One region of the Arthrobacter sp. NicSoilC5 genome, then DNA from elsewhere that is predicted to be linked to it. Evidence: riboswitches for the same ligand, from Rfam matches in the RefSeq annotation. Region 1 holds a riboswitch; each other region holds the start of a gene.

What was found. Region 1 has a riboswitch for thiamine pyrophosphate ahead of thiD (bifunctional hydroxymethylpyrimidine kinase/phosphomethylpyrimidine kinase). Riboswitches for the same ligand answer to the same signal wherever they lie in the genome.
Region 2: linked by a shared signal. The riboswitch ahead of LDO22_RS12315 (ECF transporter S component) and the one ahead of thiD (bifunctional hydroxymethylpyrimidine kinase/phosphomethylpyrimidine kinase) in region 1 are both predicted to bind thiamine pyrophosphate.
Region 3: linked by a shared signal. The riboswitch ahead of thiC (phosphomethylpyrimidine synthase ThiC) and the one ahead of thiD (bifunctional hydroxymethylpyrimidine kinase/phosphomethylpyrimidine kinase) in region 1 are both predicted to bind thiamine pyrophosphate.

The regions. Positions count from the first base shown of each region.
Region 1 is NZ_AP024660.1:1,040,624-1,048,419, forward strand. Features, by position in the region: gene proB (glutamate 5-kinase) at 1-369, opposite strand, end outside; gene obgE (GTPase ObgE) at 374-1,963, opposite strand; gene rpmA (50S ribosomal protein L27) at 2,082-2,345, opposite strand; gene rplU (50S ribosomal protein L21) at 2,407-2,715, opposite strand; gene thiD (bifunctional hydroxymethylpyrimidine kinase/phosphomethylpyrimidine kinase) at 2,979-4,499, opposite strand; TPP riboswitch at 4,507-4,604, opposite strand; gene LDO22_RS04855 (Rne/Rng family ribonuclease) at 4,785-7,796, opposite strand, start outside.
Region 2 is NZ_AP024660.1:2,614,242-2,622,037, forward strand. Features, by position in the region: gene LDO22_RS12300 (UDP-N-acetylglucosamine 1-carboxyvinyltransferase) at 1-1,459, opposite strand, end outside; gene LDO22_RS12305 (energy-coupling factor transporter transmembrane component T) at 1,589-2,389, opposite strand; gene LDO22_RS12310 (ATP-binding cassette domain-containing protein) at 2,386-3,933, opposite strand; gene LDO22_RS12315 (ECF transporter S component) at 3,933-4,556, opposite strand; TPP riboswitch at 4,624-4,764, opposite strand; gene LDO22_RS12320 (heme-degrading domain-containing protein) at 4,851-5,393, shown strand; gene LDO22_RS12325 (iron-containing redox enzyme family protein) at 5,583-6,638, shown strand; gene LDO22_RS12330 (CDGSH iron-sulfur domain-containing protein) at 6,635-6,988, shown strand; gene LDO22_RS12335 (DUF4235 domain-containing protein) at 7,086-7,349, shown strand; gene mnhG (monovalent cation/H(+) antiporter subunit G) at 7,372-7,776, opposite strand; gene LDO22_RS12345 (monovalent cation/H+ antiporter complex subunit F) at 7,766-7,796, opposite strand, start outside.
Region 3 is NZ_AP024660.1:1,160,879-1,168,674, reverse strand. Features, by position in the region: gene ffh (signal recognition particle protein) at 1-950, shown strand, start outside; gene LDO22_RS05520 (alpha/beta hydrolase) at 1,048-1,782, shown strand; gene thiC (phosphomethylpyrimidine synthase ThiC) at 1,779-3,584, opposite strand; TPP riboswitch at 3,601-3,708, opposite strand; gene LDO22_RS05510 (amidohydrolase family protein) at 3,786-4,868, shown strand; gene LDO22_RS05505 (VOC family protein) at 4,967-5,842, shown strand; gene LDO22_RS05500 (hypothetical protein) at 5,984-6,436, shown strand; gene rpsP (30S ribosomal protein S16) at 6,683-7,105, shown strand; gene LDO22_RS05490 (RNA-binding protein) at 7,107-7,349, shown strand; gene rimM (ribosome maturation factor RimM) at 7,466-7,796, shown strand, end outside.

The sequences.
Region 1 (7,796 bases):
CATCAGGTCTTCTGCCGTCAGCAGGACCTGGCTTACGGTGACGCCGTGTGCACCGAAGGCCTGGGTGTACCGGGCCATCAGGAGCCCCTGGCCCACGCTGGCCGCGGCCTGCTGGGTAGCCAGGTCACGGGGACGCTTGGCCAGCCCGAGGGGAGCCAGCCCCGCAGCGATCGCACCGGAGGACACCAGGATGATTTCGGCGCCTGCGTTGCGCTTGGCAGCCAGTGCGTCAGCCAGGGCAGTCAGCGATTCCTCCGAGATGCCGCCCTTGATGCTGGTCAGGGAAGAGGATCCCACCTTGACCACGATCCGGCGGGCACCGGCCAGCGCGCTTCTGTCCGCAGCACGTCCGGCCGGTACTGCGGTCATGCCCCTAGAGGTCATCGTCCGCTTCCAGTCCGCTTTCCTTGACGGGTCGGGCGGCACGGCGGCCACTGACGGACTCGGTCCAGATGCCGGCCTTGCGCTCCGCCTCAAGTTCGGCGCGGGCGGCAGCCTTGGCATCGCGGCGCTCCTGCTGCTCTTCGCGCTTCTGGCTGCGGGTGGGGCGGTCGCCGATGTCGGCGAACCGGACGTCGGTGCCGCGCGGCGAGGCCAGCAGCTCAGCCCCCGCCATCATGGTGGGCTCCCAATCGAAGACGACGCCGTCATCGTCACCGATGACCACCGTGTCGCCGGGCTTGGCGCCCTGCTTGAACAGTTCGGTTTCCACCCCGAGCCGGGCAAGCCGGTCCGCCAGGTAGCCGATGGCCTCTTCGTTGGTGAAGTCGGTCTGCTTGACCCAGCGCTCGGGCTTTTCGCCCAGGACGCGGAACAGCGGCTCCAGGTTCTTTTCCTCGCGGCGGATCTTGAACCCGGCTTCGTTGACGGCGCGCGGACGCAGCACCACGGGCTGTACCTTGGGCGGGGCCGCCGCCACCGCGTCGCGGGCGGCCTTGACGATCTCCGCCATGGCGAAACCGAGCTGGCGCAGGCCCTCATGGCTGGTGGCGGACACCTCGAAGACGCGGTAGCCGCGCGACTCGAGTTCCGGGCGCACGAACTCGGCCATGTCCTTGCCGTCGGGCAGGTCCACCTTGTTCAGCGCGACCAGCCGCGGGCGGTGGTTCAGGGGAACCACTTCGCCGTCCTGGCCCGCGTAGCTCATGTCGACGGCGTACTTCTCGAGCTCACCTTCGATGATGGCGAGGTCCGTGAGCGGGTCACGGTCGGATTCCAGCGTGCCGCAGTCGAGTACGTGGACCAGGGCCGCGCAGCGCTCAACGTGGCGCAGGAAGTTGTGGCCCAGTCCCCGTCCCTCGCTGGCGCCTTCGATGAGGCCAGGAACATCGGCGATGGTGAACCGCACTTCGCCGGCCTGCACCACGCCCAGGTTGGGAACCAGGGTGGTGAACGGGTAGTCGGCAATCTTGGGGCGCGCAGCGGACATGGCCGCGATCAGGCTGGACTTGCCGGCGGACGGGAAGCCCACCAGGGCGATATCGGCAATGGACTTCAGTTCCAGGACGATGTCCCGGGAATCCCCCTCGATGCCCAGCAGCGCGAAGCCCGGGGCACGGCGTTTCTGGGAGGAGAGGGCCGCGTTGCCCAGGCCGCCGATGCCGCCGGCGGCTGCCACAAACTCGGTACCTTCGCCGACGAGGTCCGCCAGGACTTCACCGTCCTTGGTCTTGACCACGGTGCCGTCCGGCACCGGCAGCACGAGGGTCTCGCCGTTCTTTCCGCCGCGCCAGTCGCCCATGCCGGGTCCGCCGTTGCTGGCGTGCCGGTGGGGTGCGTGGTGGTAGTCGAGGAGGGTGGTGGTCTGGTGGTCCACCCGGAGGATGACGTCGCCGCCGTTGCCGCCGTTGCCGCCGTCGGGCCCGCCCAGCGGCTTGAACTTCTCGCGGTGGACGGAGACGCATCCGTGGCCGCCGGTTCCACCGGATACGTGCAGGACTACCCGGTCTACAAAGCTGGCCACGTGGATCTCCTCAAATGCTGTTTAGATGGGCGCCCGCGGACGCCACATCGATTGTAATGCGGTTAAAAGAACAGTGGAGCGGACCCTCAGGCCCGCTCCACCGCTTCAGAACTGGTTGTTACTCTGCAGCTGCAGCAGCAACGATGTTGACGACGCGACGACCGCGGCGGGTGCCGAACTCAACGGCGCCCGGGGTCAGTGCGAACAGCGTGTCGTCGCCGCCACGGCCAACGCCGGCGCCCGGGTGGAAGTGGGTGCCACGCTGGCGGACGATGATCTCGCCTGCGGAAACTACCTGGCCGCCGAAGCGCTTGACGCCGAGGTACTGAGCGTTGGAATCGCGACCGTTGCGAGTGGAGCTCGCGCCCTTTTTATGTGCCATCTGAAATGCCTGCCTCTAAATTCTGGGGAATCTGTTGAAATACCTGAACAGTAACCGGTGGTTACTTGATGCCGGTGATCTTGACCTTGGTCAGTTCCTGGCGGTGACCCTGGCGCTTCTTGTAGCCGGTCTTGTTCTTGAACTTCTGGATGACAATCTTAGGACCACGCAGGTCCTGGAGGATTTCAGCCGTAACAGTTACCTTGGCCAGGTCAGCGGCGGCGGAGGTGACCTTGTCACCATCAACCAGGAGCAGTGCGGGCAGCTCGATGGTGCTGCCGGCTCCACCGGCGACGCGGTTCAGGGTAACGAAGTCTCCAACGGAAACCTTCTCTTGGCGGCCGCCTGCGCGGACAATCGCGTACACCACTTGGGAACTCACTTCTCTCGACGTTTATTACAAAATTTGCGTGCGGAACCGACTCGGAAAAGCCAGGGTTCTCGCTGTGCCTCAACGCCGTGGGGTCATAACCCAAGTGTTGGCGTAAGCACCGAAGATCCAGAATACGCTAAATCCATCTACGGCCGCAAATGAGGCTGGTTCCGGCGGCCCGGCTGTGGTAGTAACCACACCCCGACAAGCAGCACCGCAACCATGCCCCTCCATAATAGCGGCGGTGCTGCCCGCAGGGGTCAGGCATGCAGCCTCGGCGCGTCGAAGAATTCCACTTCCAGGCGGCAGGACTGCCTGAAGGCGGTCACCATCGCCGCCTGTTCATGGTCGGAGGCCTTCCGCCCTGCCGCGTCCACGATGGCGATGGCCCGCCGGGTGGCTTCGGCGAAGCCCTCGTCGGCGTAGGTCCGGAGCCAGGCTGCGTAGGCGTGGCCGTCAGGCGCTCCCGAGGCGAGGAACTGGGCGTGCAGCTTTTCCCCTACCTCGGCGTAGAGCCAGAAACAGGGCAGAACAGCGGCGGCCAGGACGGCGTAACTTCCCGACGCCGACGCTGCAGTGAGGTGGTCCACGTAGGCCTTGGTGACGGGGCCAAGTCCGCCCTGGGCAGGGCGGGTGCTGAGCCATGAGCGGTGCAGCTCCGACTCCACCTCCAGGCATTGCTGCGAGGATCCGGCCCAGAACAGCTGCTCCGCTTCGGAGGGGGCCAGGGCACTGGCCCGGGCGAGGACGCGGGAGTAGCCGTTCAGGTACAGGGCATCCTGCGCCAGGTAGTAGGCAAAGTCCTTCTCAGCAAGGTCTCCGGAGGCCAGGCCGCGGATGAAGTCCAGGGCGTAGATGTCCGCCACGTCCTGCTGGGCTTCCGTCCACAGCCGGGCAGCGAAAGCGCCTTCCGCGGGGGCCGGCCGCACATGGTGGAAATGGTGCACGGGGCCGTTGCCCTGGCCCACCTCAAGCTGCTCCGAGTTCTCAAGGGCGCCGGCCAGCCATGGCTTGACCGTCAGGAGCGATGCCTCCCAGTCCCCAAGGCGTGCCTGGACGGTGGCCATCGCGGAGGACAGGGAGCAGCCGGTGCCATGGCTGTTGCGGGTGGAAATTCGTTTGCCGTGCACTTCCACCACTTCCTGGGACAGGAGGCCGGCCGTGTTGACCAGCGCGTCCGGGCAGTCTGCACCCGCGAGGTGGCCACCCTTGACCAGCGCGGTGGCTCCGGTGGCTTCGGCAAGGCGCCTTCCCTGGTCCAGCGCCGCCGGCCAGGTCCCGGCAGGGTCCCCGCCCACCAGCATGGCAAGCTCCGGAAGGTTGGGAGTGATGAGGTGCGCCAGGGGCAGCAGTTCGCGGAGGGCAGCCTCCGCGGATTCCTTCAGCAGCCGGTCACCACTGGTGGCCACCATCACGGGGTCGAGGACCACGACGGCGGGGCGCACCTTCTCCAGCCAATGCCGGACAGTGCGGATGACGCTCTCGTCGCCCAGCATGCCGATCTTGACCGCGTCGATGGAGATATCGTCGCTGACCGCGTCCAGTTGTTCGGCGAGGAAAGCGGCCGGAGGAACGTGGACAGCCTGCACGCCACGGGTGTTCTGTGCCGTCAGGGCGGTGATGGCAGCCATACCGTATCCGCCGTGGGCGGCAATGCTTTTGAGGTCGGCCTGGATGCCGGCGCCACCGGACGGGTCGGAGCCCGCGATCGAGAGGACCCGCGGGACGTCCCGGCCCGGGGGCAGCGCGGTGGGAACGCCGGAGGCAGCAGGAAGGGGCATGGAAAGGGTCGAAGACAAGAGACATCCCTTCGCCGGTACTAGCCGGACAGGTTCAACGGGTCTGGATCTCAGCCGGCCTTCTGCGCGGCACCCCGTGTCGGTTTCCACCCTAGCCCGTAGGCCGCACCAGGAGGAAAGGATGACAGCCCTCGGGTCAAGGAAACAACAACCTCGCAGCAGCAGGAATCCCCGCCACACGGCCGATTCCCACGGTGCTTCCCGGGTGAATCGTCCGCAGGACGGGGATTCCTTACTGCGTGGCCGTTTGGCCGGTAACTCCTGCGCCTAGAGCTCCGAGGCAGGCACACCCACGCCGAGGATGATGGGTTCCTCGGGCGCCTTGCCCGGTTCCGCCGGTGCCTGCTGGGGCTTCACGGGTTCGGGAGCCTTGGCCGCGTGCGAATGGCCTGCGCCTGCCGCCTGGACGTTTTCGTGATGCTGGACGGCGGTCTCGTTGGCGGCACCCTGGGCACGGCTGGCGGCACGGTGGCGCCGCGGCCTGCGCTGCCGCGACTGCTCCAGCGTGTGGTCGGAGTAGTCCTTTCCGGCTGCAGCTTCCGTTGCGGCGGCGCGGGCTTCCGCTCCCCCGCCGTCGTGCTGCCGTTCCGGCGCCGCAGCCTCCGGCACCTTCACGGCCTCGGCGGTCTTGGCAGGCGCGTTCTCCACAGGGGAAGCCGGCTGCCCAAGGTGGGCGAACGCTTCCGCGAGCCGGTCCAGGGTGAGGGCGGGCAGGGGATGCTGTTCCTCAGCATGCTCCACGAACGGAAGCGGGACTTCCTCGCCGCCGAACGTCAGGACAGCCGCAGGACGTGCCGGGGCATCGGCGTCGTGCTTCTCCTCGACGGGCGCCGGCGCAGGCTCTACGGAAGGCACCTGCCGGGCTGCCGCCACCTCATCGTCATGCAGGTGGGCAGCGTGGGCCGCAGCGGCAATGTTCGCCAGGGCAAGCCTGGTGGCCTCCGCCTTGGCGTGCCGCTCGGCGTCCGACGGGTCCGGCTGGACCGTGTGCACGTGGACGGCAGGTGCCGGGGCCGCTTCGGGCTGCTGCCCGCCGCGTCCGCGCCGCCGCTTGCGTTCAGTACGCACGCCGGGCTGGGTATTGTCGTTCCGCTGCCCTTCCGGACGGGCTTCCGCGCGGGCTTCGGGCCGGTTGTCGGTGCGCTGGACGTGGTGCTCGGCGGCAACGATGTTGGCGCGGCGGTGCTCCACGGGATCGTCGTGGGTCACAACGCCACGGCCGGCGCAGGCCTCGCACTGTTCGCCGAAGACTTCCAGCAGTCCGGTGCCCATGCGCTTGCGGGTCATCTGGACCAGGCCAAGCGAGGTGACCTCGGCCACCTGGTGCTTGGTCCGGTCACGGCCCAGGCACTCCACCAGTCGGCGCAGGACCAGGTCGCGGTTGGATTCGAGCACCATGTCGATGAAGTCGATCACGATGATGCCGCCGATGTCGCGCAGCCTCAGCTGGCGCACCACTTCCTCGGCTGCCTCAAGGTTGTTCTTGGTGACGGTCTCCTCAAGGTTGCCGCCGCTGCCGGTGAACTTGCCCGTGTTGACGTCCACCACGGTCATCGCCTCGGTACGGTCGATCACCAGGGAGCCGCCGGAGGGCAGGAAGACCTTCCGTTCAAGCGCCTTGTGGATCTGCTCGTCGATGCGCCAGGCGGCGAAGATGTCCTGGTCCTTGGTCCACTTCTCAAGGCGGCCCACAAGGTCCGGCGCCACATAGGTGACGTAGGCCTCGATGGTGTCCCAGGCTTCCTCACCGGAAACGATGAGCTTGGAGAAGTCCTCGTTGAAGACGTCGCGGACCACCTTGATGGTCAGATCGGGTTCGCCGTAGAGCAGCTCGGGAGCCAGGATCTTGGTGGACGCGGACTGGCTTTCGATGCCCTCCCACTGGGCGCGAAGCCGGTTGATGTCGTGCGTCAGCTCTTCCTCGGAAGCGCCCTCGGCCGCGGTACGGACAATCACACCGGCGTGCTCCGGCAGGCGGTCCTTGAGGATGCGCTTGAGCCGGTTGCGTTCGACGTCGGGCAGCTTGCGGGAGATGCCGGTCATGGAACCGCCGGGTACGTACACCAGGTAGCGGCCGGGCAGGGAGATCTGGCTGGTGAGGCGGGCACCCTTGTGGCCCACCGGGTCCTTGGTCACCTGGACCAGGACGGTGTCACCGGACTTCAGCGCGTTTTCGATGCGCCGCTGCTTGCCCTCCAGGTTGACGGCCTCCCAGTTGACCTCGCCCGCGTACAGGACGGCGTTGCGGCCGCGCCCGATGTCCACGAATGCGGCTTCCATGGACGGCAGCACGTTCTGGACCTTGCCCAGGTACACGTTGCCGATCAGCGAGTCCTGCTGCGTCTTGGACACGAAGTGTTCGGCCAGGACACCGTCTTCGAGGACGGCGATCTGGATTCTGTCGTCGCGCTGGCGGACGATCATCTGCCGGTCCACGGACTCCCGGCGCGCCAGGAACTCGGCCTCGGTAATGACCGTGCGGCGGCGGCCGGTGTCACGGGATTCGCGGCGGCGCTGCTTCTTGGCCTCCAGGCGGGTGGAGCCCTTAACGCTGGTCACGCGGTTGCTCACGGGTGCTTCACTGACGGCGCGCGGCGCACGGACCCTGGTCACCGTGTTGGGCGGGTCGTCATCCCCGCCGCCCGTGAGTTCAAGGTCCTGGTCCCCGCGGCGGCGGCGGCGCCGGCGGCGGGAGGTTACACCGTCCTCCAGCTGGCCGGCGGTATCCTCGTCAGCCTCGTCCTCGGCGTCAGCCTCAGCGCTGCCGTCCTCGTTGTCCTCTTCCGTCCTGTCGCCGATGCGGCTGCGGCCCCTGCGGCCACGGCTGCGGCGCCGGCGGCGGCTGGAGGAATCGTCGGTGTCTTCGGTCTCTTCCTCTTCAGGCTCCTCCGCGACGGGCGCGGCGGGCCGGACCACGGTGCTGAGGTCCGGTGCCTGGAAGAGCACCGACGTCGGCGACGCCGGTTCCAGGAAGAGGGAGCCAAACGGGCTGGCGGCGGCGCCGCCGTCCTTCGTTCCGGCGGCGTCAGGCGCCTGCTCCTGCCGGGCGGCCTCCGGTGCGGCGGCAGCTGCGGGCGCGGCGGCGGGTTCCTGGGCGGCGGGCTCCTGCGCCTGCTCCACGTTCTGCGCGGCGGCCTGGTCCGCGGCTTCGGGCACCACGGCTTCGGGCCCGGCCGGTTCCGGCGCCACTTCGGCGGCGGCTGCGGAGGCCGCTTCCGGGGCGGAAACCGGCGACGCAGCCTTGCGGGTAGCTACCCGACGGCGGCGGACCGGCTTGGT
Region 2 (7,796 bases), 1.6 Mb from region 1:
CACGCTCGATCACATAGATGTTCCGCAGCTCGGACACACCCCGCGCTGCGAGCATGGCCAGCAGGAGGCAGGCGGCAGGCCGGAGCGCGGGCGGGCAGCCCACCTCGGCGGCGCGCCACTTGGTGGGTCCGTTGACGTAGATCCGGTGCGGGTCCAGGAGCTGCACCTGCGCGCCGAGCCGGTTCAGCTCCGTCAGGTAGATGGCGCGGTTCTCGTATACCCAGTCGTGGATCATGGTCTGGCCGTGGGCGTTCGCAGCAATGACGGCGAAGAACGGCAGGTTGTCGATATTCAGCCCGGGGAAAGGCATGGGGTGGATCTTGTCCTCCGGGGCACGCAGCTCGGAGGGTTTGGTGGTCACGTCCACCAGGCGGGTGCGGCCGTTGCGGGCCATGTACTCGCCCGAAATCTCCAGCTTCTGCCCCATCTGGCCCAGAGTGGCCAGTTCGATCTCCATGAATTCGATGGGTACCCGGCGCACGGTGACCTCGGAGTTGGTGACGATGCCGGCCGTGATGAGGCTCATGGCCTCGATGGGATCCTCGGAGGGGAAGTATTCAATCTCGGCATCGATTTCCGGCTGCCCGGTGATCTTCAACGTGGTGGTGCCCACGCCTTCAATGGTGACGCCGAGCATCTGCAGGTAGAAGCACAGGTCCTGCACCATGTAGTTGGGGCTGGCGTTGCGGATCACGGTCGTTCCGGCGCGGTGCGCCGCGGCCATGATCGCATTTTCGGTGACGGTGTCCCCGCGTTCGGTGAGGACGAAGGAGCGGTCCCGGGTATCGGCGGGCGGCGCCTGCACGGTGTAGAAACCTGCGGTGGCCTCCACTGACAGGTCGAACTCGCGCAGTGCCTGCATGTGGGGCTCCACGGTCCGGGTGCCCAGGTCGCAGCCGCCGGCGTAGGGAAGCCGGTACTCACGGGACTCATCCAGCAGGGGGCCCAGCAGCATGATGACGCTGCGGGTCCGGCGTGCCGCGTCCACGTCCATGGCGTCCAGGTCCAGGACGGCAGGCCGGCGCAGGCGGAGATCCGTGTCATTGAGCCAGGTGCACTCGACGCCGATGCTGGTCAGGACCTCGACGATGCGGTTGACTTCCTCGATCCGGGCCAGGCGCCGGAGCACGGTGGTGCCCCTGTTGATCAGGCTGGCGCACAGCAGGGCGACGCCGGCGTTCTTGCTGCTGTTGACGTCGACGGCTCCGGACAGGGTGCGGCCGCCTTCCACCCGCAGGTGGGTCATCTGCGGCTTGGCCACGTTCACGATGCTGCGGTCAAAGATGTTTTCCAGCCGCTGGATCATTTTCAGGCTCAGGTTCTGCTTGCCCTGTTCCATCCGGGCCACGGCGCTCTGGCTGGTGCCAAGTTCGGCGGCCAACTGCCCCTGGGTCCACCCTTTCTCGCTCCGGGCGTCCCTCAGCATGGCGGCAACGTGTTCAGCGGTCTCCTGGGTCATACCGCGAATATATCATAAATGAGCTATCCAGCCTTCGTGGCAGCCACCCACGGGCGCGGAAGGGGGCTCCAGGAGGGCGGTACCCATTCGGTGCGATAGGGAGCCCCGCCTGTCCCCCGGGCGGGTGGCTTAACTCCCCAGCCACACCATATTCCAGGTACCGGCCGTAACAGCTGCGAAAAGGGCGAGTCCGGCCACCAGGACGCCGCCTGCCACCACCCAGAGGTCCAGCGGGCTGAAGGTGGACCCCCGGGCCCAGGTCCGCCGGCCGCCGCCGAAACCCCTCGCCTCCATGGTGACGGCGAGCCTCGATGCACGGCGGATGGCCTGGACCAGGAGCCCGAAACTTTGCCCGAGTGTCGCCTTCACCCGCTGCCCCAGGCTGCCCCGCGCACCTACGCCGCGGGCACGCCGCGCCATCCCGATGGTCTGCCATTCCTCGGCCATGAGCCCCACCAAACGCATCGCAGCCAGGGTTCCCAGGACGAACCGGTGCGGCAGGCGTGCCTTCTGCGCGAGCGCGTCGGCGAGGTCGGTGGGATCGGTGCAGCTCATCAGGAGCACCGCCGGGAGGGCGATCGCAAAACCGCGCAGCAGGAATCCTATGCCGAGCTGGAGGGAACCCTCGCTCATGGTCCAGATGCCGGCGTCGAGCAGGATCCTGCCGCTGTCCGGCGCCAGGATGGAGGTGCTCCAGCCTCCCACGGCAGCGGCGAGGATCAGCGGCCAGCCGCGCTGCCACAGCAGGGACAGGGTGAGCCCGGCCAGGGGAAACAACAGAAGTTCGAACACCAGGGCCACGGACGCGGACACCCAGTCGATGGACAGCGCCAGGACGGCCGTGATGAGCAGGACGGCCGCGAACTTGCTCAAAGGGTTGGCGCGGGCAAGGAGGGCGTGGTTGCCGCTCAAGGTGAGTTGCTGCCTCATGGCGCCACCGCTTCCGCCACGGCCATCCGCAGTTCCGCCCCGCCCAGCGCCTCCGTGAATTCGGCATCATGGGTCACGGCTACCACCGCGGTGCCGGCATCAAGGAGCTCGGACAGGAACGATGCCAGCTCGGCCCAGGTATTGGCGTCCTGGCCGAACGTGGGCTCGTCCAGGATCAGCACCTGGGGGCTGGCGGCCAGGACGGTGGCCACGGACAAGCGCCGCTTCTCACCGCCGGAGAGCGTATAGGGGTTGGCGTCCACCAGCTGGGTAAGGCGCAGCCGCTCCAGCAGTTCCTCAACCCGGTCCTCGCCGTGCCCCAGGTGCCGGGGGCCGAAGAGCAGCTCGTCAAGCACCTTTCCGGTGACGAACTGGTGCTCCGGCTCCTGGAACACCGTGCCCACCCGCGAAATCAGCTGCTCGGCCTTCCACTTGTACGGGTCGATGCCGGCACCGCGGCTGAGGTCCAGCGTCGCGGACACTTTTCCGGACACCGGCTCAAGCAGCCCTGCGAGGGTCAGCGCGAACGTGGACTTGCCGGCACCGTTGGCGCCGGTGATGGCAAGGGCCTGCCCGGCACGGATCTGCGCGGACACGCCTTCCTGGACCGGGACCGGCGGGATCTTCCGGAAGCCTTTGCGGCGGGGGCGTTCGCGGGAGACGCCCAGCTGCTCCGCGGCCAGCAGGAGGCTGCCTGCACCGGGAGCCGGGACGGCGGCGCGGGCGCGTGTGGCCGGCACATACCCGGGCACCCAGACGCCCGCTGCGGCCAGCATGCTCCGCGCCTCCGTAAGGACGCGGTCCGGCGGCCCGTCCAGGAGCACTGCAGGATCCGCGGCGGAGCCGGGCTGCAGGACCACGATCCGGTCCACGAGGTCCTTCCAGACGGACACCCGGTGCTCCACCACCACCAGCGTCGCCCCGGTTTTGTCCAGGGAGCGGGCCACGGCGTCGCGGACCTCCAGCACGCCGTCCGGGTCCAGGTTGGCGGTGGGCTCGTCCAGCAGGATCAGTCCGGGACGCATCGCCAGGATGCCCGCCAGCGCCAGGCGCTGCTTTTGGCCGCCGGAGAGGGCCGACGTCGGGTGGTCCAGCGGGAGGTGGGCGAGCCCGACGTCGGCAAGTGCCTCGTGAACGCGCGGCCAGATGGCGTCGCGGGGCACCGCAAGGTTTTCGGCGCCGAAGGCGACGTCGTCCCCCACCCGCGACAGGACCACCTGGGTCTCCGGGTCCTGCTGCATGAGACCGGCGCGGCCGCGCCGTGCCCGGGGCGGGGCTCCGTCAACCAGCAGCGAACCGGACTCGTCGGCGTCGCCTGCCTCGCCGTCGTCGTTTATGTCTCCCAGGACGCCGGCAAGGGCGTGCAGCAGCGTGGACTTTCCGGCGCCGGAGGGCCCCAGCAGGAGCACCCGCTCCCCGGGGGCGATGTCCAGGTCAAGGCCGTGGACGGCGGGCTTGGCCCGTCCGGCGTGCCGCCATCCCCAGCCGCGGGCGGCGATGGCGGCAGGCTGGATCGTGCCGGAGGCGTCCTGGGAGGGTGCCATCAGGAGAAGACAGGCTCCGTGGCAGCCTTACGGGACGCGAAGGAGCTCAGCACGCCGGTGCGGGCCAGGCCGCGGGTGGCAAGCCAGGACAAAGCGCCCGCCAGGATGGCCCCGGAAAGGGTGGTCAGCACGATGTAGGCGAGCTTGTCCGCGCCGGAGTAGGCAATGTTCCAGCCCCACGGGGCAAACGAGTCATTCAGGCCGCAGAAGAACCCTGCCGCGGCGCCGGCCAGCAGCGATACAGGCAGGTTGAACTTGCGGTAGACGAAGATCGCGAAAATGATTTCCGCGCCCAGGCCCTGGATGAAACCCGAAAACAGGACCGAGGCGCCGTACTGGGAACCCATCAGCAGTTCGCCGGTGGCGGCTACGGTCTCGCAGAACAGGGCGGCTCCGGGCTTGCGGATGATGAGCATGCCCAGCACCCCGGGAATCATCCAGCCGCCGGCGAGCAGTCCGGTCAGGGGCGGGTAGGCGGCGTTCATGGGGGCGGACAGTGCGGCGGCCCCCTGGTCCCATGCCCAGAAGATGACACCGCCCGCGATGGCCACCAGGGCGGCGACGACGATGTCCACGACGCGCCAGGACTTACTGGTGGTCTTCTTGATTGCTGCAGTACTCATGTGATCCTCCTGGGAAACAGGAGGGGAAAGTGGACCCGGCTGCGGGCCTGTGGCCGTGCATCCGCGACACTTTGAGAACTCGACTCCCTTGCGCCGGTACTAACCGGATCAGGTTCGAGGGTCTGCGGCTGTCCGCACTCTCAGCGCCCACCTGCGGTGCCCGGCCTGTGCCAGGATGCCCGACGGCGGCGCTCCCCTGTCGTTTTTAGTGTTGCTTTGTGGTTGGGTAACGCTGTTAATTTCGCCCAGTTGGGCGTGGTCAAGTTTACACCTGGCAGGAGTAGATTGAGGGCCATGACCGCCAATCCACCGGATGTGACCGGGTTCGATCCTGATTCCAGCGACGCCCAGCCGGAGGGCTCACTGGAGGCGCAGATTGCCCGCATCGAGGCGGAGGTCCGGGAGCTCCAGTTCCCCGGCTTCTCGCTGGACGATGCGTTGAACCTTGGCCTGCTCCTCGTTGAACTGGGCAAGGAGCGGTCGTTGCCCATCGCCATCGACATCGCCAAGGGTGAGCAGGTGCTGTTCCATGTCGCACTTCCTGGCGCCACGCCTGACAACGGCCACTGGATCCGGGCCAAGCAGCGCACTGCCCTCCGGTACGAGGCACCCTCCCTCCTGGTGGGACTGCGTGGCCGGCTGGGCGGCGGCCGGATCGAGGACAACGCCTGGTTCGACCAGTCCCGCTATGCGGCACACGGGGGCGCGTTTCCGATCCACGTCACGGGCGTTGGGGTGGTGGCTTCCGTGGCGGTGTCCGGACTGCCGCAGCTGCAGGACCACGAACTGGTGGTTGAGGCACTGCGCGACATCCTGGGGTCGGCGCTGGACGAGTAGCGCCGGCCAACCAGCCCTGGCTGACCAGGCGCAGCGGGACAAGCACCCGTACATGCCAGGCGGCACCAGGCCGCTTAGCTTTCATTAGTAATCATGCTTACTATGTTGTCCCCGGGGTACGACCACCACAGGGAATGGGAGCACCTTCGGCGTCCCTTCCCGGAACCGGCGCGGCAACCAAGGAGCACCATGAGAATCCCGGACACCAGAGGCCCCATCAGCAGCGCCCTCTTTGCGGCCCTGTCCAAGGCCCCTGATGCAGCCACGCCCGAGCTGGACGGGCTGCATTGGCTGGTCGCGGGGCAGGTGGCCCGAACCGGTGACATCATCGCCGGCGAAGACATCCAGCTGTCCCTCTTTTGCCTCTACGAACTGCATTATTCGGGCCTGGACGGGGTCAGCGACGCCTGGGAGTGGGAACCTGCCCTGATCAGGGTCCGGCGCCTGATCGAGGAACCCTTCGAAGCCGCCCTTCGTGCCGCCGCACGCCAGGCCGCCGGTGATGCCGACCTGGCCGCCGGGATTGCCATGACCAGCGATGCCGTTGCCGACGTCCTTTTTGGCCTCGCCTCTATGGACACCGGTCCCAGCGTTTCCCGCTTTGTCGCACGGAAGGCAAGCCTGGAGCAGCTCAAAGAGTTCCTGATCCACAAGTCCGTGTACCAGTTGAAGGAAGCCGATCCACACACCTGGGCCATTCCGCGGCTCACCGGCCGGGCGAAGGCTGCCCTCGTGGAAATCCAGGCGGACGAATACGGCGGCGGCAGGCCGGAACGGATGCACAGCGCGCTGTTTGCCCGGACCATGCGCGGGCTGGGCCTGGACGACAGGTACGGCGCCTACGTCGACACCATCCCGGCCGTCTCCCTCGCATCCGTGAACCTCATGTCGCTGTGCGGCCTGAACCGGCGGCTCCGCGGGGCCATCACCGGACACCTGGCCATCTACGAAATGACCTCATCCCAGCCCAACCGTTTCTACGGCAACGGATTCCGCCGGCACGGTTTCGCCGCGGACGTCACCCACTACTTCGATGAGCATGTGGAGGCCGACGCCGTGCATGAGCAGATTGCCGGGCGGGACCTCGCCGGCGGCCTGGTTGAAGCCGAGCCGAAGCTCCTTGCGGACGTCCTGTTCGGCGCCACCGCCGTCATGGCGATCGACGGCCGCGTCTCCGCCCACCTCCTGTCCTCCTGGGAAGCCGGGGAAACATCGCTCCGGGCGGCCGTGCCGGCGGCAGCGTGACAAGCTCGCGGCAGGCCTACGACGATTCTGCGAAGCCGCAGCGGCTGGGCGCCGAGGAAACCGGAAACAACGATGAATGTGGTGCAGGCATGAACCCCGAACAGCATGGAACACGGCCGGACGTGGAGCAGGAACCCGCCCCCGGCTCAATCGTGGTGTGCCCCGATGGTCCCCTCATTGTCAGGGGCGACTTCGAGATCGTTACCCCTTCCGGCGACGCCGTGCCCAGGGAGCGGAGGACCGTCGCCCTGTGCCGGTGCGGGGCGTCCGCCATCAAGCCCTATTGCGACGGCACCCACAAGATGATCAAGTTCCGCACCGAACCCAAGGCCGGCCAGCCCCCGGCCTGACCACAGAGCCGCCCGCCGGCCACGCCCTGCCCGGACCAGCCCGGGTGTGAGGCTAGGCTGGAACCAGTCCGTTTTCCGCCCGCAAGGAGTACCAGCAATGAACCTTCTCATCAAACTGCTCGGGACCGCCGTGAGCCTCGGCGCAGGCCTGGCCGGCACCAAGCTGGTCAACACCATCTGGGAAAAGACCACGGGGCAGAAAGCACCCACCGGCAAGAACGAGGACGTCCCCACCAGCCTCCGGTCTGCTTTGACCTTCGCGCTGATCTCGGCGTCTGTCAGTGCCATCATCCAGGTCCTGGCCAACCGCGGCACCCAGCGTGCCATCACTCGCTTCGCCAAGACGCAAGACATCGTCTAGCTGCCCAAAGCTTCGCTTAGCGTTACCGGCCGTCGTCGGAACTGTCCTCCAGGGCGGTCTCGGCGGCGGCTTTTTGCACCACGGCTTCCAGCTCGTCGGCCGTGAGCAGCTCCCTGTGCAGGTGCTTGGTGCGGTATCCGGCCCGGCCCACCATGTGGGCGGACACGGGCACCGTGAGCAGCTGGAAGATCCATGCCACAGCCAGGACCGGCCACACCCACCAGGTCCGCATCTGCAGCCCAATGGCGGCCAGCAGCAGGAACAGGCCCAGGACCTGCGGCTTGGTGGCGGCATGCATACGGCTCAGCAGGTCCGGGAAGCGCAGCAGGCCAATCGCCGCGCCCAGGGACATGAGCGCGCCCACCACCATGAACACGGCCGAGACAGCGTCGATCCAGGCATCCGGCCCGGAAAAGTCAGGATTCATTGGGCTTCACCCTCCGGTCC
Region 3 (7,796 bases), 120 kb from region 1:
AGCAGGCCCGCCAGATCCGCCGGGCCATCGTCCCCAACGAAGTCCTGTTCGTGATCGACTCCATGATCGGCCAGGACGCCGTCAACACGGCCCTGGCGTTCGACGAAGGCGTGAACTTCACCGGCATCGTGCTGTCCAAGCTCGACGGCGATGCCCGCGGTGGTGCCGCACTGTCCGTTGCGTCGGTCACCGGCAAGCCGGTCATGTTCGCTTCCACCGGTGAAGGCCTGGACGACTTCGAGCTGTTCCACCCGGACCGGATGGCCTCGCGCATCCTGGACATGGGCGACATCCTCACGCTCATCGAGCAGGCCGAAAAGGCCTGGGACAAAGACGAAGCTGCCCGCATGGCGAAGAAGTTCGCCGACCAGGAAGACTTCACCCTCGAAGACTTCCTGGCCCAGATGCAGCAGATCCGCAACATGGGCTCTATGAAGAAGATGCTCATGATGATGCCGGGCGCGCAGAACATCCGGCAGCAGCTCGAACAGTTCGACGAGCGGGAGATTGACCGCGTCGAGGCGATCGTCCGGTCCATGACCCCCCACGAGCGGCTGGCACCCAAGATCATCAACGGCTCACGGCGCGCCCGCATCGCCCGTGGTTCCGGTGTCCACGTCTCCGAGGTCAATGGCCTGCTGGAGCGCTTCGCCCAGGCCCAGAAAATGATGAAGAAGATGGCACAGGGCGGCATGCCGGGAATGCCCGGGATGCCCGGCCTGCCCGGAGCCGGCGGCGGTGCGCGCAAGAACGCCAAGAACGCGCCGAAAAAGAAGCCGAAGTCGGGAAACCCGGCCAAGGCTGCGCAGGAGCGCAAGGAGGCCGAGGCCCGCCGGGCCAACGCTGCCAAGGCACTGCCCACCGGCGCGGCCTTCGGCCAGCAGGGCGGCGATTTCGACCCGTCCCAGCTGAACCTTCCCAAGGGCTTCGACAAGTTCATGGGCAAGTAGCAACCAACTGAGTAGCGCCAGGTGCCGTTTTGACCGCTCAAGACGACACCTGGCGCTTTTTCGTTGGGATGCCGGCACCGTGGAATAGGGTTGGGATATGTTCAAGCAGAGGGTAGTGTTCGTGCACGGCGCCGGTACCTTTGGCGCCGCCGCATGGCCCCGCCAGCACGGCATGGGACTTGCCTATGATGCCCTGTTCCTCCGCAGGCACGGCTACGATTCCGCCGCGGAGCCGCTGGAATCCTCCTTCACGGAAGACACCGCGATCATCCTAAGGTCGCTTGCCGACGATGGCCGCGGCGCCGCCGGCGGACATGTGGTGGCGCACTCCCAGGGGGCGATCCCCGCCATGATGGCCGCGGTGGAACGCCCGGACCTGGTCTTTTCCCTGACCCTGGTGGAACCGGCCTGCCTGTCGCTGACGGCGGAACTGCCGGCCACGGCCGCGCATATCAGCCTGATGCAGCCGCTTTTCGACGTCCGCCACCAGCTCAGTGACGACGACTTCCAGCGCGAATTCGTCCGCCGCGTCTACGCCACCGACCTCCAGCAGCCGGCCACCATCGAGGAAAAACGCTCCGCCCGCAGGCTGCGCCTTCAGGCGCCGTCCTGGGATGCGCCGCTGCATATTGTTCCCGGTGTCCCCACGCTGGTCCTGACCGGTGGCTGGGAGCCGCTTTATGAGGAAATTGCCGGGTACCTCAGGGAGACCGGTGCCCTGCACCGCGTTGCCGCGGGAGGGCACCGGCCCCAGGACTCCCTGGACGGGGACCGGGCCATCCGCCAGTTCATCAGCGGGGTCAGCCGAAGCCAGCCCGCCCGGGCGTCCTAGCTGCCGGCAGCGACCGTCGGTTCCGGCAGGTACACCTTGCCGCCCTTGGCCAGGAACTCCTGGCTCTTCTCCCGCATGCCGGATGCCATGTCCGCCAGTGCCGCCTGCGAGTCTGCCGACCCGTATTCGTCACGGATGTCCTGGCTGATCCGCATGGAGCAGAACTTGGGGCCGCACATGGAACAGAAGTGCGCCGTCTTGGCCGGTTCAGCGGGAAGCGTCTCGTCGTGGAACGCCTCCGCGGTCACAGGATCCAGGGACAGGGCGAACTGGTCGCGCCAGCGGAATTCGAACCGTGCCTTGGACAGGGCGTCGTCCCGTTCGTGCGCCCCCGGGTGGCCCTTGGCCAGATCCGCCGCGTGCGCCGCGATCTTGTAGGTGATGACACCCGTCTTGACGTCGTCCTTGTTGGGCAGGCCCAGGTGTTCCTTTGGCGTGACGTAGCAGAGCATGGCGGTCCCGTACCTGGCAATCTCGGTGGCGCCGATTGCCGACGTGATGTGGTCGTAGCCGGGAGCGATGTCGGTGACCAGCGGGCCCAGGGTATAGAAGGGCGCACCCTTGCACAGCTCCTGCTGCCGTTCCACATTCTCACGGACCAGGTGGAAGGGAACGTGGCCGGGCCCCTCCACCATCACCTGGACGTCGTACCCCCAGGCCCGCTGCGTCAGCTCGGCGAGCGTGTCCAGCTCCGCGAACTGCGCGGCGTCGTTGGCGTCCGCCGTGGAACCAGGGCGGAGGCCGTCACCCAGGGAGAAGGCGACGTCGTATTTGGCGAAGATTTCACACAGCTCGTCGAAGTGCGTGTACAGGAAGTTCTCCTGGTGGTGGGCCAGGCACCAGCCGGCCATGATGGAGCCGCCGCGCGAGACGATGCCGGTCACCCGGTTGGCCGTCAGCGGGACATAGCGGAGCAGCACGCCGGCGTGGATGGTCATGTAGTCCACACCCTGCTCGCACTGTTCGATCACGGTGTCGCGGAAGATCTCCCACGTGAGGGCGTTGGCCTCGCCGTTGACCTTTTCCAGCGCCTGGTAGATCGGCACCGTCCCGATCGGCACGGGGGAGTTGCGGATGATCCACTCCCGCGTGGTGTGGATGTCGTCGCCGGTGGAGAGGTCCATGACGGTGTCGGCACCCCACTGGGTGGCCCACTGCAGCTTGTCCACCTCCTCCGCGATGGAACTCGTCACCGCGGAGTTGCCAATGTTCGCGTTGATCTTCACCAGGAAAGCCTTGCCAATGATCATCGGCTCGGATTCCGGATGGTTGATGTTGTTCGGGATGATGGCCCTGCCGGCAGCAACCTCGCTGCGGACCAGCTCAACGTCGCAGTTTTCGCGCAGCGCCACGAAGCGCATTTCCTGCGTCACGATTCCCTGCCGGGCATAGTGTATCTGCGTCACCGTCCGGCCGTCGACGGCGCGGCGTGGCACCGGCTGTGCGCCCTTCCACTCCGCGGAGGCAGCACCGCGGCGCACGGCCGAGCGGCCGTCGTCGAGCAGGTTGCGCTCCCGGCCGCCGTAGGGTTCGGTGTCCCCGCGCGCGGCGATCCACTCTGCGCGGAAGGGCTGCAGCCCGCGGACGGGGTCGCTGCCGGGTCCGGCAGTCCGGTAGGTCCGGAAGGGTGCGTTCGGCTGGCCGTTGGGTGATGGTTCAAGGGAAATTTCCGTCACCGGTACCCGGATCCCGGACGCCTCATCCGCAAGGTAGGCGAGGGAATGGGACTTCAGGGACTGGGTTACCTGCGGAACGGATGTGTCGCCGGGCTCCCCGGCGGACGGCAGCAGGGCAGGGTTCAACTGCGTGTTTTGCGTACTCAAGGGAATACTCACTTCCTTCGCCGGCATTACCCGGACAGGTTCAACGGTCGCAGGCTGCGTCAGCCCGATCTCAGCCCCTGCAAGGGCACCCGTGTGGTCAGGAACGAAGCTACCACAGGCCCCTGAACCAGGCTTGTCATAATTGCGGTGCTAGCCTGACCGGGCATCGAAAGGAGCCCCATGGCAGACATCATCCACTTCCGTGGACCCGTCCTGACCGCGCCGGACCGGGTGCGGCATGGACTTTGGTCGGTGGACGGAAGGCTCACGTTCAACAAGCCGGACACTCCTCCCGGCCGGGTACTCGACGGCTGGGTCCTGCCGGGCTTCGTGGACGCCCACTGCCACATCGGCCTGGGCCCCGCGGGCCCCGTGGAGCCCGCAGCCGCCAGGGACCAGGCGCAGGCGGACCTCAACGCCGGAACCCTCCTGGTCCGGGATGCCGGCTCGCCGGCGGATACCCGCTGGATGCAGGGTGGCAGGGACTTCCCGGTGTTGATCCGTGCCGGGCGCCATATCGCCCGGACGCGCCGTTACCTGCGCGGCTTCGCTGAGGAAGTTGAACCGGACGGCCTCGTGGAGGCCGTCCGCAAGCAGGCGCGCGACGGCGACGGCTGGGTCAAGCTGGTGGGTGACTGGATTGACCGCAGCGCCGGTGACCTGGCGCCATCGTTTCCCGCCGCCGTCGTCCGCGATGCCGTCCAGGCGGCGCACGACGAAGGCGCCAGGGTGACGGCGCACTGCTTCGCCGAAGACACCCTGGACCAGGTGCTGGACGCCGGCATCGACTGCGTCGAGCACGCCACCGGGCTCCTGTCCCGCCACCTGCCCCGGTTCGTGGAGCAGGGCGTACCGATCGTGCCCACGCTCATCAATATCGCCACCTTCCCCGACATTGCCGCCCAGGCGGACGCGAAATTCCCGCGCTATGCAGCCCACATGCGCGCCTTATGGGAACGCAGGCTCGAGCGGGTGGCGGAAGCCCACGCAGCGGGTGTGCGCATCTTTGCCGGCACCGATGCCGGCAGCGTGATCCGGCACGGCAGGATCACCGACGAAATCCTCGCCCTGCACGGCGCCGGCCTCCCCATGGACGCGGCCCTCGACTCCGCCTGCTGGGCAGCACGCAGTTGGCTGGGAGCGGATGGAGTGGAAGAGGGGGCCCGCGCCGACGTCGTCGTATGCCGGGAAGATCCGCGGGCTGTACCGGAGACCATTACGGCGCTGGAGCACGTGGTGCTGGGCGGGCGGATCATTCGCTGACAAACGGTTCCCGGGGACTTGGAATAAATTGAAGCTTCAAGTAATTTTAATAGGTGACAGGCCGCCAATGGGACGGCCGCCAATGCAAGGAGCCTTCAATGACCGCATCAGCCAGCAGCCAGGATCTTCTTCCTGCCGACCTCGCCATGGGCACCGTGATGCTCAAGGTGGGCGACATGAAGGTCATGACCGACTACTACCAGCGTGCGCTGGGCCTTGAGGTGGTGGCAGAGCAGGACGGCGGGCTCTACCTTGGCCGCCTGGGCCGGCCGTTGGTCCACCTTGCGCCGGCTCCCGGACTGCACCTTCCCGGCAGGGGAGAGGCGGGCCTGTTCCACACCGCGCTGCTCTTCGAGGACCAGGCCTCCCTGGCCGCGACCGTCGCCACTGCTGCCCAGTACGAGCCGCGGGCCTTCACGGGCAGTGCCGACCACCTGGTCAGCGAAGCCTTCTACTTCACCGACCCCGAGGGCAACGGCATCGAGCTGTACTGGGACCGCCCCCGCAGCAACTGGTCCTGGAACGGGACCGACGTGGTCATGGACAGCCTGGCGCTCCCGCCGCAGCGCTACCTTGAGCAGTACCTCACCGAGGAGTCCCTGGAAGGCCAGCGGCAGACGGCGGCCGGCGTAGGCCACGTCCACCTCCAGGTTGGCGATGTGCAGACCGCCCGCGACTTCTATGTGGGAACGCTCGGTTTCGAAAAGACCGCGGGTTGGCACGGGCAGGCACTGTTCGTCTCCGCAGGCCGCTACCACCACCACATGGCCATGAACGTCTGGAACAGCCGCGGCGCAGGTCCGCGCAAGGACACCCTTGGGCTGGGTGAGGTGCTCATCGAGGTTCCGTCAGGGGACGACGTCGGGGCGCTGACCGACCGCCTGAAGGTTGCCGGGGTGCCCGCCCACCACACCGGTTCGGAACTCAGGTTCGAGGACCCGTGGCGGAACCGGATCCGCGTGGCCGTCCGCTGATTGATCCCGCCCCGGGCCGCACTGCGCGGGCGGCCCGCGGGTGTGCGCCGGCCGCCCCGCAGCTACTAGGCTAATCCCGTACGGCCGGGCGGCAGGCAGCGCCCGGCGCGCAGCTCCGCCAACGGAAGAAGGGCACCAGCCATGGGCTTCACCGAGATCTTTGTCGCCACCCATGACGCCGCGCTGAAACGCGCCGGCCTCCTTGATGAAGGACGCGGCTCCGCGGACGGCGCAGCTGCCGGCCAGGCCGTGCGGATCCAGGGCATTAGCGACTTCGAGGTGGAGCAGCTCGGCGATCTTGCCGGGACGGCCGTCCACGCCGGCGGGGCCGATTATGAGCTGACCATGGTCGATGTCGCCAGCGACTCCCTCCTTGCCGTTCCGCCGGCAATGGTCCGGGCTCTGGCCGACCTGCTCACCTATGAAACCGAGGGCGAAGGCAACGTCCTTGACGACGTGGCGGAGCAATGGGCCGCCCAGGAGGACATGCCGTTTGATGCCGCCCAGGCGCGGACGTACGTGCAGCAGCTGGCGGAACTTGCTGCCGGAATCGACGATTCCGAACGTACCGGGCTGTACGTCTGGTCCGCCTGACCCTTCCCGGCCCGTTTTCGGAACTGCCCTGCGGGCCGCAGGCAGTCTTCGGGCGGCCTGCGGCGCCACGGACGGCAGTGCCAAGTCGAAATAACAGCGCTCATCTGGCACAATAAACAGGTACTCGATCTGCGTGGCCCCTCTCTCCGCGTCCGGATCCTGTCCTTCGAGCCCGCAAGTATGGCCCGCCCCACGGGTGCAGAACGCCGGGTTCACCCCTTTTCTGAAACAGGAGTGACCACAAAAGTGGCCGTAAAGATTCGCCTTAAGCGCTTCGGCAAGATGCGCGCCCCGTACTACCGCATCGTCGTCGCGGACTCACGCACTAAGCGTGACGGCCGCGCCATCGAGGAAATCGGCAAGTACCACCCCACCGAAGAGCCCTCGTTCATCGAGGTCAACTCCGAGCGTGCACAGTACTGGCTGTCCGTCGGCGCCCAGCCGTCCGAGCAGGTTGCCGCGATCCTGAAGATCACCGGTGACTGGCAGAAGTTCAAGGGCCTGCCGGGCCAGGAAGGCACCCTCAAGACCAAGGTCGAGAAGGAAGCTTTCGTTGCCCCGGAAAAGGGTTCGGTCATCATCCCGGAAGCCATCACCAAGAAGGCATCCAAGTCTGACGCTGCCGAGGCCCCGGCCGACGCCGAAGCTGAGACCACCGAGGCTGAGTAGATTGCTGGCAGAAGCGCTGGAGCACCTGGTCCGCGGAATCGTTGATTCCCCGGACGACGTCAAGGTCAGTTCCAAGAGCAACCGCCGCGGGGACACCCTCGAGGTGCGCGTTCACCAGGACGACCTCGGACGGGTGATTGGCCGCCAGGGCCGCACCGCGCGCGCTTTGCGCACCGTGGTGGCTGCACTGGCCGGCGGCGAACCGGTACGGGTCGACGTCGTCGACACCGACCGTCGCCGCTGAGCGCTCGGCAATACCAGTTTTTGCTCCGGCCCCTCCACCACCAGGTGGAGGGGCCGGAGTTCTTTCACAACAAAGTGCTTTCAGTAGAAACACCAGAACGCGGAACAGAGGAACAGATGCAGCTACAGGTGGCACGGATTGGCAAGCCGCACGGCATTCGCGGGGAAGTCACCGTCCAGGTGTTGACCGACGCCCCGGAGGACAGGTTTGTCCCCGGAACGGAGTTCGTGGTCGAGCCTGCCGCGGCCGGTCCCCTGACCGTGAGCAGTGCGCGCTGGAACAAGGACATCCTGCTGCTCGGTTTTGAGGAAGTGGCGGACCGGAACCGTGCCGAGACCCTCCGCGGAGCCAAGCTCTTCATCGAAACCGAAGAGCTGGACGAGGACGACGACGAGGGCTGGTACGAGCACGAACTGGTCGGCCTGGAAGCACGGGTCGGGTCCCAGG